DNA from 3 places in the Streptomyces sp. NPDC058470 genome. Region 1 is predicted to be linked to each of the others. Evidence: predicted binding sites of a transcription regulator. Region 1 holds the regulator's gene; each other region holds the start of a gene.
What was found. The regulator HrcA, encoded in region 1, represses chaperone genes, less so after heat shock. The targets are predictions, from matches to a motif close to TTNGCACTCNGNNNNNCNGAGTGCNAA.
Positions count from the first base shown of each region.

Region 2: groES (co-chaperone GroES) is a predicted target of HrcA. The motif match lies at 1,085-1,111, and genes of this name have one in related genera.
Region 3: groL (chaperonin GroEL) is a predicted target of HrcA. The motif match lies at 1,148-1,174, and genes of this name have one in related genera.

Region 1 is NZ_JBHXMF010000090.1:22,839-26,113, forward strand. Features, by position in the region: gene dnaJ (molecular chaperone DnaJ) at 95-1,234, opposite strand; gene hrcA (heat-inducible transcriptional repressor HrcA) at 1,235-2,251, opposite strand; gene ACFWP7_RS39655 (MBL fold metallo-hydrolase) at 2,618-3,275, shown strand, end outside.
Region 2 is NZ_JBHXMF010000014.1:110,528-113,802, forward strand. Features, by position in the region: gene ACFWP7_RS13080 (polysaccharide deacetylase family protein) at 1-266, shown strand, start outside; gene ACFWP7_RS13085 (polysaccharide deacetylase family protein) at 263-1,042, shown strand; gene groES (co-chaperone GroES) at 1,256-1,564, shown strand; gene groL (chaperonin GroEL) at 1,687-3,275, shown strand, end outside.
Region 3 is NZ_JBHXMF010000097.1:14,923-18,197, reverse strand. Features, by position in the region: gene ACFWP7_RS40490 (MoaD/ThiS family protein) at 1-220, shown strand, start outside; gene ACFWP7_RS40485 (cold-shock protein) at 690-896, shown strand; gene groL (chaperonin GroEL) at 1,300-2,925, shown strand; gene ACFWP7_RS40475 (NADH:flavin oxidoreductase) at 3,242-3,275, shown strand, end outside.

The DNA of each region.
Region 1 (3,275 bases):
GTCATCCGCGTGGCATAGGCCACTCGCACCCTCCCGCCCGGGCCGGTCCGGCCCAGGGCGAGAAGGCGCACTTCAGAGGCCCGGCAGTCGGTCCTCAGCGACCGTTGAAAGCGTCCTTGAGCCGCGAGAAGAGCCCCTGCTGCCCCGGCTGGAACTGCCCGATGGGCCGTTCCTCGCCGCGCAGCACGGCCAGTTCGCGCAGTACGCGCTCCTGCTCGGCGTCGAGCTTCGACGGTGTCATCACCTCGACGTGCACGATGAGGTCACCGCGCCCGCCGCCCCGCAGGTGCGTGATGCCGCGCCCGTGCAGCGGGACCGACTGCCCGGACTGCGTGCCCGGACGGATGTCGATCTCCTCCATGCCGTCGAGCGTCTCCAGCGGCACCTTGGTGCCGAGGGCCGCCGCGGTCATCGGGATGGTGACCGTGCAGTGCAGGTCGTCGCCGCGGCGCTGGAAGGTGGAGTGCGGGAGCTCGTGGATCTCGACGTACAGGTCGCCGGCGGGGCCGCCGCCGGGGCCGACCTCGCCCTCGCCCGCGAGCTGGATCCGGGTGCCGTTGTCGACGCCGGCCGGGATCTTGACGGTCAGCGTCCGACGCGACCGCACGCGACCGTCGCCCGCGCACTCCGGGCACGGGGTCGGGACGACGGTCCCGAAGCCCTGGCACTGCGGGCAGGGCCGCGAGGTCATGACCTGGCCGAGGAAGGACCGCGTGACCTGCGACACCTCACCGCGACCGCGGCACATGTCACAGGTCTGCGCCGAGGTCCCCGGCGCCGCGCCCTCACCGCTGCAGGTGGCGCAGACGACGGCCGTGTCGACCTGGATGTCCTTCGTGGTGCCGAAGGCCGCCTCGTCCAGCTCGATCTCCAGCCGGATCATGGCGTCCTGGCCACGGCGCGTACGCGACCGCGGGCCACGCTGCGACGCCGTACCGAAGAAGGCGTCCATGATGTCCGAGAAGTTGCCGAAGCCGCCGGCGCCGAAGCCACCGGGGCCGCCCGCGCCGCCCGCCTGGGACAGCGGGTCGCCGCCGAGGTCGTAGACCTGCTTCTTCTGCGGGTCCGACAACACCTCGTAGGCGGCGTTGATCTCCTTGAAGCGCTCCTGCGTCTTCGGATCGGGATTGACGTCCGGGTGCAGCTCGCGAGCGAGCCTCCTGAACGCCTTCTTGATCTCGTCCTGGGACGCGTCGCGGCGCACGCCGAGCACGGCGTAGTAGTCCGTGGCCACTTAGGACTCCGCCAGGATCTGTCCGACGTACCGTGCCACCGCTCGTACCGCTCCCATCGTGCCGGGGTAATCCATGCGGGTCGGTCCGACCACGCCGAGTTTCGCTACTGCCTCGTCGCCCGAACCGTAGCCGACTGAGACGACGGACGTGGAGTTGAGTCCCTCATACGCGTTCTCATGACCGATCCGTACGGTCATGCCCGAATCCCCCGCCTCACCAAGCAACTTGAGAAGCACGACCTGCTCCTCCAGCGCTTCGAGTACGGGCCGGATCGTGAGAGGGAAGTCATGTCCGAAGCGGGTGAGATTGGCGGTGCCGCCGATCATCAGCCGCTCCTCGGTCTGCTCGACGAGCGCCTCCAGCAGGGTGGAGAGCACCGTCGTGACCGTACCGCGGTCCTCCGCCTCGAAGGCGTCGGGCAGGTCCTGCACCAGTTGCGGAACGTCCGAAAACCGACGCCCCGCGACCCGGCTGTTGAGTCGCGCGCGCAGATCCGCCAGAGACGTCTCCCCGAACGGCGCCGGACAGTCGATCAAGCGCTGCTCGACCCGGCCGGTGTCCGTGATCAGGACGAGCATCACGCGGGCCGGAGCCAGCGACAGCAGCTCGACGTGCCGCACGGTCGACCGCGTGAGGGACGGGTACTGCACGACGGCGACCTGCCGCGTGAGCTGCGCGAGCAGCCGTACCGTACGCCCCACCACATCATCGAGATCGACGGCGCCGTCGAGGAAGTTCTGGATGGCCCGCCGCTCCGGCGCGGTCATCGGCTTGACGCCCGCGAGCTTGTCGACGAAGAGCCGGTAGCCCTTGTCGGTGGGGATGCGCCCGGCGCTGGTGTGCGGCTGGGCGATGTACCCCTCGTCCTCCAGGGCGGCCATGTCGTTGCGGACCGTGGCCGGGGAGACCCCGAGTCGGTGCCGCTCGGTGAGGGCCTTGGAACCGACCGGCTCCTCCGTCCCCACGTAGTCCTGGACGATGGCGCGCAGCACTTCGAGCCTGCGTTCGCTGAGCATCGCGCACACCTCCAGATGTCGTCGCCGTGGTCTCCCGGACTCATCCCGGACTCTCCCCCTGGCACTCAGCGCATGCGAGTGCCAGCGTTTCCCCGGCCAGTGTACGGCGGGAAGGTACGCCCCCGGCAAGGGCGGACCCGCGCGGTCATGCCGACGGGGTCCTCGCCGTCGGTACCTGTCCGACCATTTCCGTCGTTGCCCGGAAGGCGGCCTCGCGACGCCAGGCCCCCGGTGCTCTCGGCGTGCCGGGCGCGGACCCTCGTACCGGACGTACTTGGGCCTGCGCCCGATACGGCGAGAGGGCATGGGGCATGTAGGGCGCCGCGGGGCAGACGGGAATGGTCGGACAGGCACTAGCGTCGGCCCATGAGCGTGACTTGGGAAGAGGCGGGGTGGGAGAGGGTGGCGCCGCGGGTCGGGCGGCGGCGGCTTCCTGGCTGGGACTGCACGGTCGGGCTCGTGGCCGGCGAGGGGGCCGCCCTGCTGATCGACGCGGGGTCGAGCCTGCGGGAGGGCGCGCAGTTGCGTTCCGAGGCACGGCGGCTGCTCGCGGGTACGCAACCTGATGCCGAGGCGCGGCACGTGCCAGATGGAGATCACCGGGTGACGCACCTCGCGCTCACCCACGCACACTTCGACCACGTGTTCGGCGCGGCAGCCTTCCCGGGTGTGGAGGTGTTCGGGGCGGTCGGCCTGGATACGGTCCTCGCGCACGGACATGAGGAACTGCGCGCGGACGCCGTACGCAACGGCCTGGACCCGCTGGAGGCGGCCGAGGCCGCCGATCTGTTGGCCCGCCCTCGTCACCAGGTGTCCGGCGAGCGGACCCTGGACCTCGGCGGCGGCACACAGGTCCGGCTCGCGAACATCGGCCCCGGCCACACCGCCCACGACCTGGTGGTCCTCGTCCCAGGATCGCCGCCATGGCCGCAGATCGTCTTCTGCGGCGACCTGGTGGAGGAGTCCGGCGAACCCCAGGCGGGCCCCGACGCCGTCCCGTCCCACTGGCCGGCGGCGCTGGACC
Region 2 (3,275 bases), on a different contig from region 1:
CGCCGTACGGCAACTACAACGAGGACACCCTGCGGGCCGCCAAGTCCTGCGGCATCAAGGCTGCTCCGCTGTGGAACGAGGAGATCTTCGTCGACCACTGGGACTACCGCGAGTGGGACCGCGATCTGCACCCCGGTGACATCGTCCTGACCCACTTCCGGGGCAAGGAGGACTGGAAGGGCACGATGCCCGACATGGTCCGCCGCTTCATGAAGATGGTGACCGACAAGGGGTACGCGGTGGCCCGCCTTGAGGACTACTTGTGAGACCGCGGTCCTGCGGGCTCATCGTGGGACTGCTCAGCTCCGTGCTGCTGTCGGGCTGCGCCCAGTCCGTCGACCCGATCGAACGGCTGGGAACGAAGGCGGCACACGAGGTGAGCAAGGCACGCTCGCACGGGCCGACCCTGGCGACGTACCACCGCTGGGGCCTGTCCGCGCCGCTCGCCCCCGCGCCGAAGCCGTCCGCCCGGGCCACCGTGCCCGTCGCGGGCCCGGGCCTCGCGCCGGTCGTGGACCGGGTGCCCACCCGCGACAAGGTGGTCTTCCTGACGTACGACGACGGTGCCGAGCGGGATCCGCGGTTCGTCGACATGGTCCGTGAACTGCGGCTGCCGGTCAGCATGTTCCTCACGGACAGCGTGGTCGGGCCGGGGTACGGACACTTCGCGCGGCTGCGTGCGGTCGGCGCGACCGTGCAGAACCACACCCTGGACCACCCCTCCCTGCGGGGCCTGCCGTACGTCGGCCAGCGCGCCGAGATCTGCGGCCAGCAGGACAAACTCAAGCAGCGCTTCGGCATCCGCCCCCGCTTTCTGCGGCCCCCGTACGGGACGTACGACACCACCACGCTGCGTGCCGCCGCGGACTGCGGGATCGCTGCCGTCGTACGAGGGCGGGACGCCGACGACGAGGGCGCGCTGCGGACCGGCGACATCCTGTCCGGCTTCGACGACCCGAACCTCACGGCGGCGACGGTCGCTCTGCTGCGCCGGGTACAGGCGGAGGGGTTCACTGCGGCCCGCCTGGAGGACTATCTCTGACGCATCCCAGGGCCGCGATTTCACGGGTTCGTGGGCGCCGCGTTGGCACTCCGCTTGACCGAGTGCTAATCGCGGTCATAGTCTCAGGTCTGGCACTCCCCCCTGGAGAGTGCCAATGACGACAGGTAGATCCGGCTCCCGCGACGACGGGTCCACCTGGTCGCCACCTCAGACAGTTAACCCCGTGAGATCTCCGAAGGGGGAGGTCGGATCGTGACGACCACCAGCTCCAAGGTTGCCATCAAGCCGCTCGAGGACCGCATTGTGGTCCAGCCGCTCGAAGCCGAGCAGACCACGGCCTCTGGCCTGGTCATCCCGGACACTGCGAAGGAGAAGCCCCAGGAGGGCGTCGTCCTTGCCGTGGGCCCGGGCCGTTTCGAGGACGGTAACCGTCTTCCGCTCGACGTCGCCGTCGGCGACATCGTGCTGTACAGCAAGTACGGCGGCACCGAGGTGAAGTACAACGGCGAGGAGTACCTCGTCCTCTCGGCTCGCGACGTGCTCGCGATCATCGAGAAGTAATTCACCCAGTTTTTGCAATGAGCTGCGCCCCTGGCCCCCCGCGACCGCAAGTAGCCGGGCGTCGGGGGCGCCGTTCGTTCTCCCCAGATTTTCCAGAGTTTCGAGAGGGCTGAATCGCTCCCATGGCGAAGATCCTGAAGTTCGACGAGGACGCCCGTCGCGCCCTCGAGCGCGGCGTCAACAAGCTGGCCGACACGGTCAAGGTGACGATCGGCCCCAAGGGCCGCAACGTCGTCATCGACAAGAAGTTCGGCGCTCCCACCATCACCAACGACGGCGTCACCATCGCGCGCGAGGTCGAGCTCGACGACCCGTACGAGAACCTCGGTGCCCAGCTGGTGAAGGAGGTGGCGACCAAGACCAACGACATCGCGGGTGACGGTACGACCACCGCCACCGTGCTCGCCCAGGCGCTCGTGCGCGAGGGCCTGAAGAACGTCGCCGCCGGCGCGTCCCCCGCCCTCCTCAAGAAGGGCATCGACGCCGCCGTCAAGGCTGTGTCCGAGGAGCTCCTCGCGACCGCCCGGCCGATCGAGGACAAGGCCGACATCGCGGCCGTCGCCGGTCTGTCCGCCCAGGACAGCCAGGTCGGCGAGCTCATCGCCGAGGCGATGGACAAGGTCGGCAAGGACGGTGTCATCACCGTCGAGGAGTCCAACACCTTCGGTCTGGAGCTGGACTTCACCGAGGGCATGGCCTTCGACAAGGGCTACCTGTCGCCGTACTTCGTGACGGACCAGGAGCGCATGGAAGCGGTCCTGGAAGACCCGTACATCCTCATCCACCAGGGCAAGATCTCCTCCATCCAGGACCTGCTGCCCCTGCTGGAGAAGGTCATCCAGGCCAACGCCTCGAAGCCGCTGCTGATCATCGCCGAGGACGTCGAGGGCGAGGCCCTGTCGACCCTGGTCGTGAACAAGATCCGCGGCACCTTCAACGCCGTCGCGGTGAAGGCCCCGGGCTTCGGCGACCGCCGCAAGGCCATGCTGGGCGACCTCGCCACCCTCACCGGCGGTCAGGTCATCGCCGAGGAGGTCGGCCTCAAGCTCGACCAGATCGGCCTGGACGTGCTGGGCACCGCCCGCCGCGTCACCATCACCAAGGACGACACGACCGTCGTCGACGGTGGCGGCGACTCCTCCGAGGTCGTGGGCCGCGTCAACCAGATCAAGGCCGAGATCGAGAACACCGACTCCGACTGGGACCGCGAGAAGCTCCAGGAGCGCCTCGCGAAGCTGGCCGGCGGCGTGTGCGTGATCAAGGTCGGCGCCGCCACCGAGGTGGAGCTCAAGGAGAAGAAGCACCGTCTGGAGGACGCCATCTCCGCGACCCGCGCCGCGGTCGAGGAGGGCATCGTCTCCGGTGGTGGCTCCGCGCTCGTCCACGCCGTCAAGATCCTTGAGGGCAACCTCGGCAAGACGGGCGACGAGGCCACGGGTGTCGCGGTCGTCCGCAAGGCCGCCGTCGAGCCGCTGCGCTGGATCGCCGAGAACGCGGGCCTGGAGGGTTACGTCATCACCTCCAAGGTCGCCGAGCTCGACAAGGGCCAGGGCTTCAACGCCGCCACCGGCGAGTACGGCGACCTGGTCAAGGCCGGCGTCATCGACCCGGTCAAGGTCACCCGCTCCGCTCTGGAGAACGCCGCCTCCATCGCCTCCCTGCTCCTCACGACCGAGACCCTGGTCGTCGAGAAGCCGGCCGAGGAAGAGGG
Region 3 (3,275 bases), on a different contig from region 1:
CGAGGTGACGGCCGAGGGCGGCACCCTCGGCGAGGTGATCGCCGACCTGGAGCAGAACCACACCGGCATCGCCGCACGCGTCCTGGACGACCAGGGCAAGCTGCGTCGCTTCGTCAACGTGTACGTGAACGACGACGACGTCCGCTTCGAGAAGGGCCTGGAGACGGCGACGCCGGACGGCGCGGGCGTCTCGATCATTCCGGCCGTCGCCGGAGGCTGACCGTCACGCGTCATTACTTACGGTGATTGCCGTTACCTTAGGTAATTGCGGTCACCGAGAGTTCATCGAATTGCCCCCTCCGTGAGAGAAGCGGAGGGGGCAATTCTGTATGGTTGAGCGCGGTACAGTTGGGGAAGCCGCTTCGCTTTCGAGTTGGTTTCATGCCGGGCGCATATGAGTCCTCGCCCGATGCCCGACAAGAAGTAGCCAAAGTGCCCCGCCTCTTTGAGCCGTTTATGGCATTTACGGGGCCCGACTTGCCCTGAAACTTTGCGAATTCTCCGCATATTCCCGATCGGTCGTGCTCAGAATTCTCGTCCGATTGACCTGTTGCAGAGGGCAGTTGGACAGATACATTCAGCCGCGGTCGACGCGTTCCGGCGCACACCCCCAATCCTTGGGGGGTGAGGTCTGACCCGGGCCCGCGAAGTGCGGTCCTGTGCAAGGGCCAGTAATAGGGGAGTTAGGCATGGCTCAGGGCACCGTCAAGTGGTTCAACGCGGAGAAGGGGTACGGCTTCATCGCGGTCGACGGTGGTGCGGATGTATTCGTCCACTACAGCGCGATTCAGATGGACGGCTACCGCACCCTTGAAGAGGGCCAGCGGGTCGAGTTCGAGATCTCGCAGGGCCAGAAAGGGCCGCAGGCGGACATGGTCCGGCTGGCGACCAGCTGAAGCACGCGCCGACTGAATAGTTCTGTTCGACGTGACGAAGGGCTCGTATCCCCACCAGGGGGTGCGGGCCCTTCGGTCTGCCCGTCCGTCTGTCCGTCCATCTGCTCGTCGGTCTGCTCGTCTGCCCGCCCCCTGCGGCCGGCTGTCCGCGGGTCCCTCCGGCTGTCTTCGCGCCGTGTGCGCCCCCTGCTTCACCTGGGGATCTTCCGGAGTCGCTTGCACTCGGTAGGGGCGAGTGCTAATCATTGGCGTTAGCACTCTGCAGGTGAGAGTGACAACGAGGACCGGGTCAGTGAGGCCCGCAGGCCAAGTGGGGCAAGGAACCACGAGGCAGGCAGGCCGTCCGTCGCGGGCGCGGGCGCGGTCCGGAGCAATCCACCCCAGTCCGGGAGGACCACTTCACATGGCCAAGATCATCGCGTTCAACGAGGAGGCGCGGCGCGGTCTCGAGCGCGGGATGAACCAGCTCGCCGACGCCGTCAAGGTCACCCTTGGTCCCAAGGGCCGCAACGTCGTCCTCGAGAAGAAGTGGGGCGCCCCCACGATCACCAACGATGGTGTTTCCATCGCCAAGGAGATCGAGCTCGAGGACCCGTACGAGAAGATCGGCGCAGAGCTGGTCAAGGAAGTCGCCAAGAAGACGGACGACGTCGCCGGCGACGGTACGACCACCGCGACCGTTCTGGCGCAGGCGCTGGTCCGCGAGGGCCTTCGCAACGTAGCCGCGGGTGCCAACCCGATGGCCCTCAAGCGTGGTATCGAGAAGGCCGTCGAGGCCGTCTCCGGTGCCCTGCTCGAGCAGGCCAAGGATGTCGAGACCAAGGAGCAGATCGCCTCCACGGCCTCCATCTCCGCCGCCGACACCCAGATCGGCGAGCTCATCGCCGAGGCTATGGACAAGGTCGGCAAGGAAGGCGTCATCACCGTCGAGGAGTCCCAGACCTTCGGTCTGGAGCTGGAACTCACCGAGGGTATGCGCTTCGACAAGGGCTACATCTCGGCGTACTTCGCCACCGACATGGAGCGTATGGAGTCCGTCCTGGACGACCCGTACATCCTGATCGCCAACTCGAAGATCGCCAGTGTCAAGGACCTGCTCCCGCTCCTGGAGAAGGTCATGCAGTCGGGCAAGCCGCTGCTGATCATCGCCGAGGACGTCGAGGGCGAGGCTCTGTCGACGCTGGTCGTCAACAAGATCCGTGGCACCTTCAAGTCCGTCGCCGTCAAGGCGCCGGGCTTCGGTGACCGCCGCAAGGCCATGCTCGGCGACATCGCCATCCTCACGGGCGGCGAGGTCATCTCCGAGGAGGTCGGCCTCAAGCTGGAGAACGCGGGTATCGACCTGCTGGGCCGTGCCCGCAAGGTCGTCATCACCAAGGACGAGACGACGATCGTCGACGGCTCCGGCTCTGCCGACCAGGTCGCCGGCCGGGTCAACCAGATCCGCGCCGAGATCGAGAACTCCGACTCGGACTACGACCGCGAGAAGCTCCAGGAGCGCCTGGCGAAGCTGGCCGGCGGCGTGGCCGTCATCAAGGCCGGTGCCGCCACCGAGGTCGAGCTCAAGGAGCGCAAGCACCGCATCGAGGACGCCGTTCGCAACGCGAAGGCGGCCGTCGAGGAGGGCATCGTCGCCGGTGGTGGCGTGGCCCTCATCCAGGCTTCCTCGGTCTTCGAGAAGCTGGAGCTCACGGGTGACGAGGCGACCGGCGCCAACGCCGTGCGGCTCGCCCTGGAGGCCCCGCTCAAGCAGATCGCCATCAACGGTGGTCTCGAGGGTGGCGTCATCGTCGAGAAGGTGCGCAACCTGCCCGTCGGCCACGGCCTGAACGCCGCGACCGGTGAGTACGTCGACATGATCGCCGAAGGCATCATCGACCCGGCGAAGGTCACGCGCTCTGCCCTGCAGAACGCCGCCTCCATCGCCGCGCTGTTCCTCACCACCGAGGCCGTCATCGCCGACAAGCCGGAGAAGGCCGCCGCAGGCGGCGCTCCGGGCGGCATGCCGGGCGGTGACATGGACTTCTGATCGACCTAGGGGCCTCGGCTCCCGGTTGATCACCGTCCTTCGTACCGAGGGCGGCACCCCTTTCTCCCAGGGGGTGCCGCCCTCGGGCGTTTCCGGGTGCCGTAGGGACGCGTGTCCGCACACCCTCCGGGTGATCCGGACGCGTGTCCTGGATCACGAGGAAGGCGCGCGGGAGCCGGAATGCGCTGACGGGCGAGGCGGTTGAAGTTGCTGGCAGGAACTAATGCGCGTGCAGATATCCATCACATGTATCTATGCATGAGCATCCCTTCGCCTGCCAGCCGTCCGACCGACCTCTCCCCATAGGAGCCCTCACGTGACAACCGCTCCCTCCCGCGCGGCCCAGATCC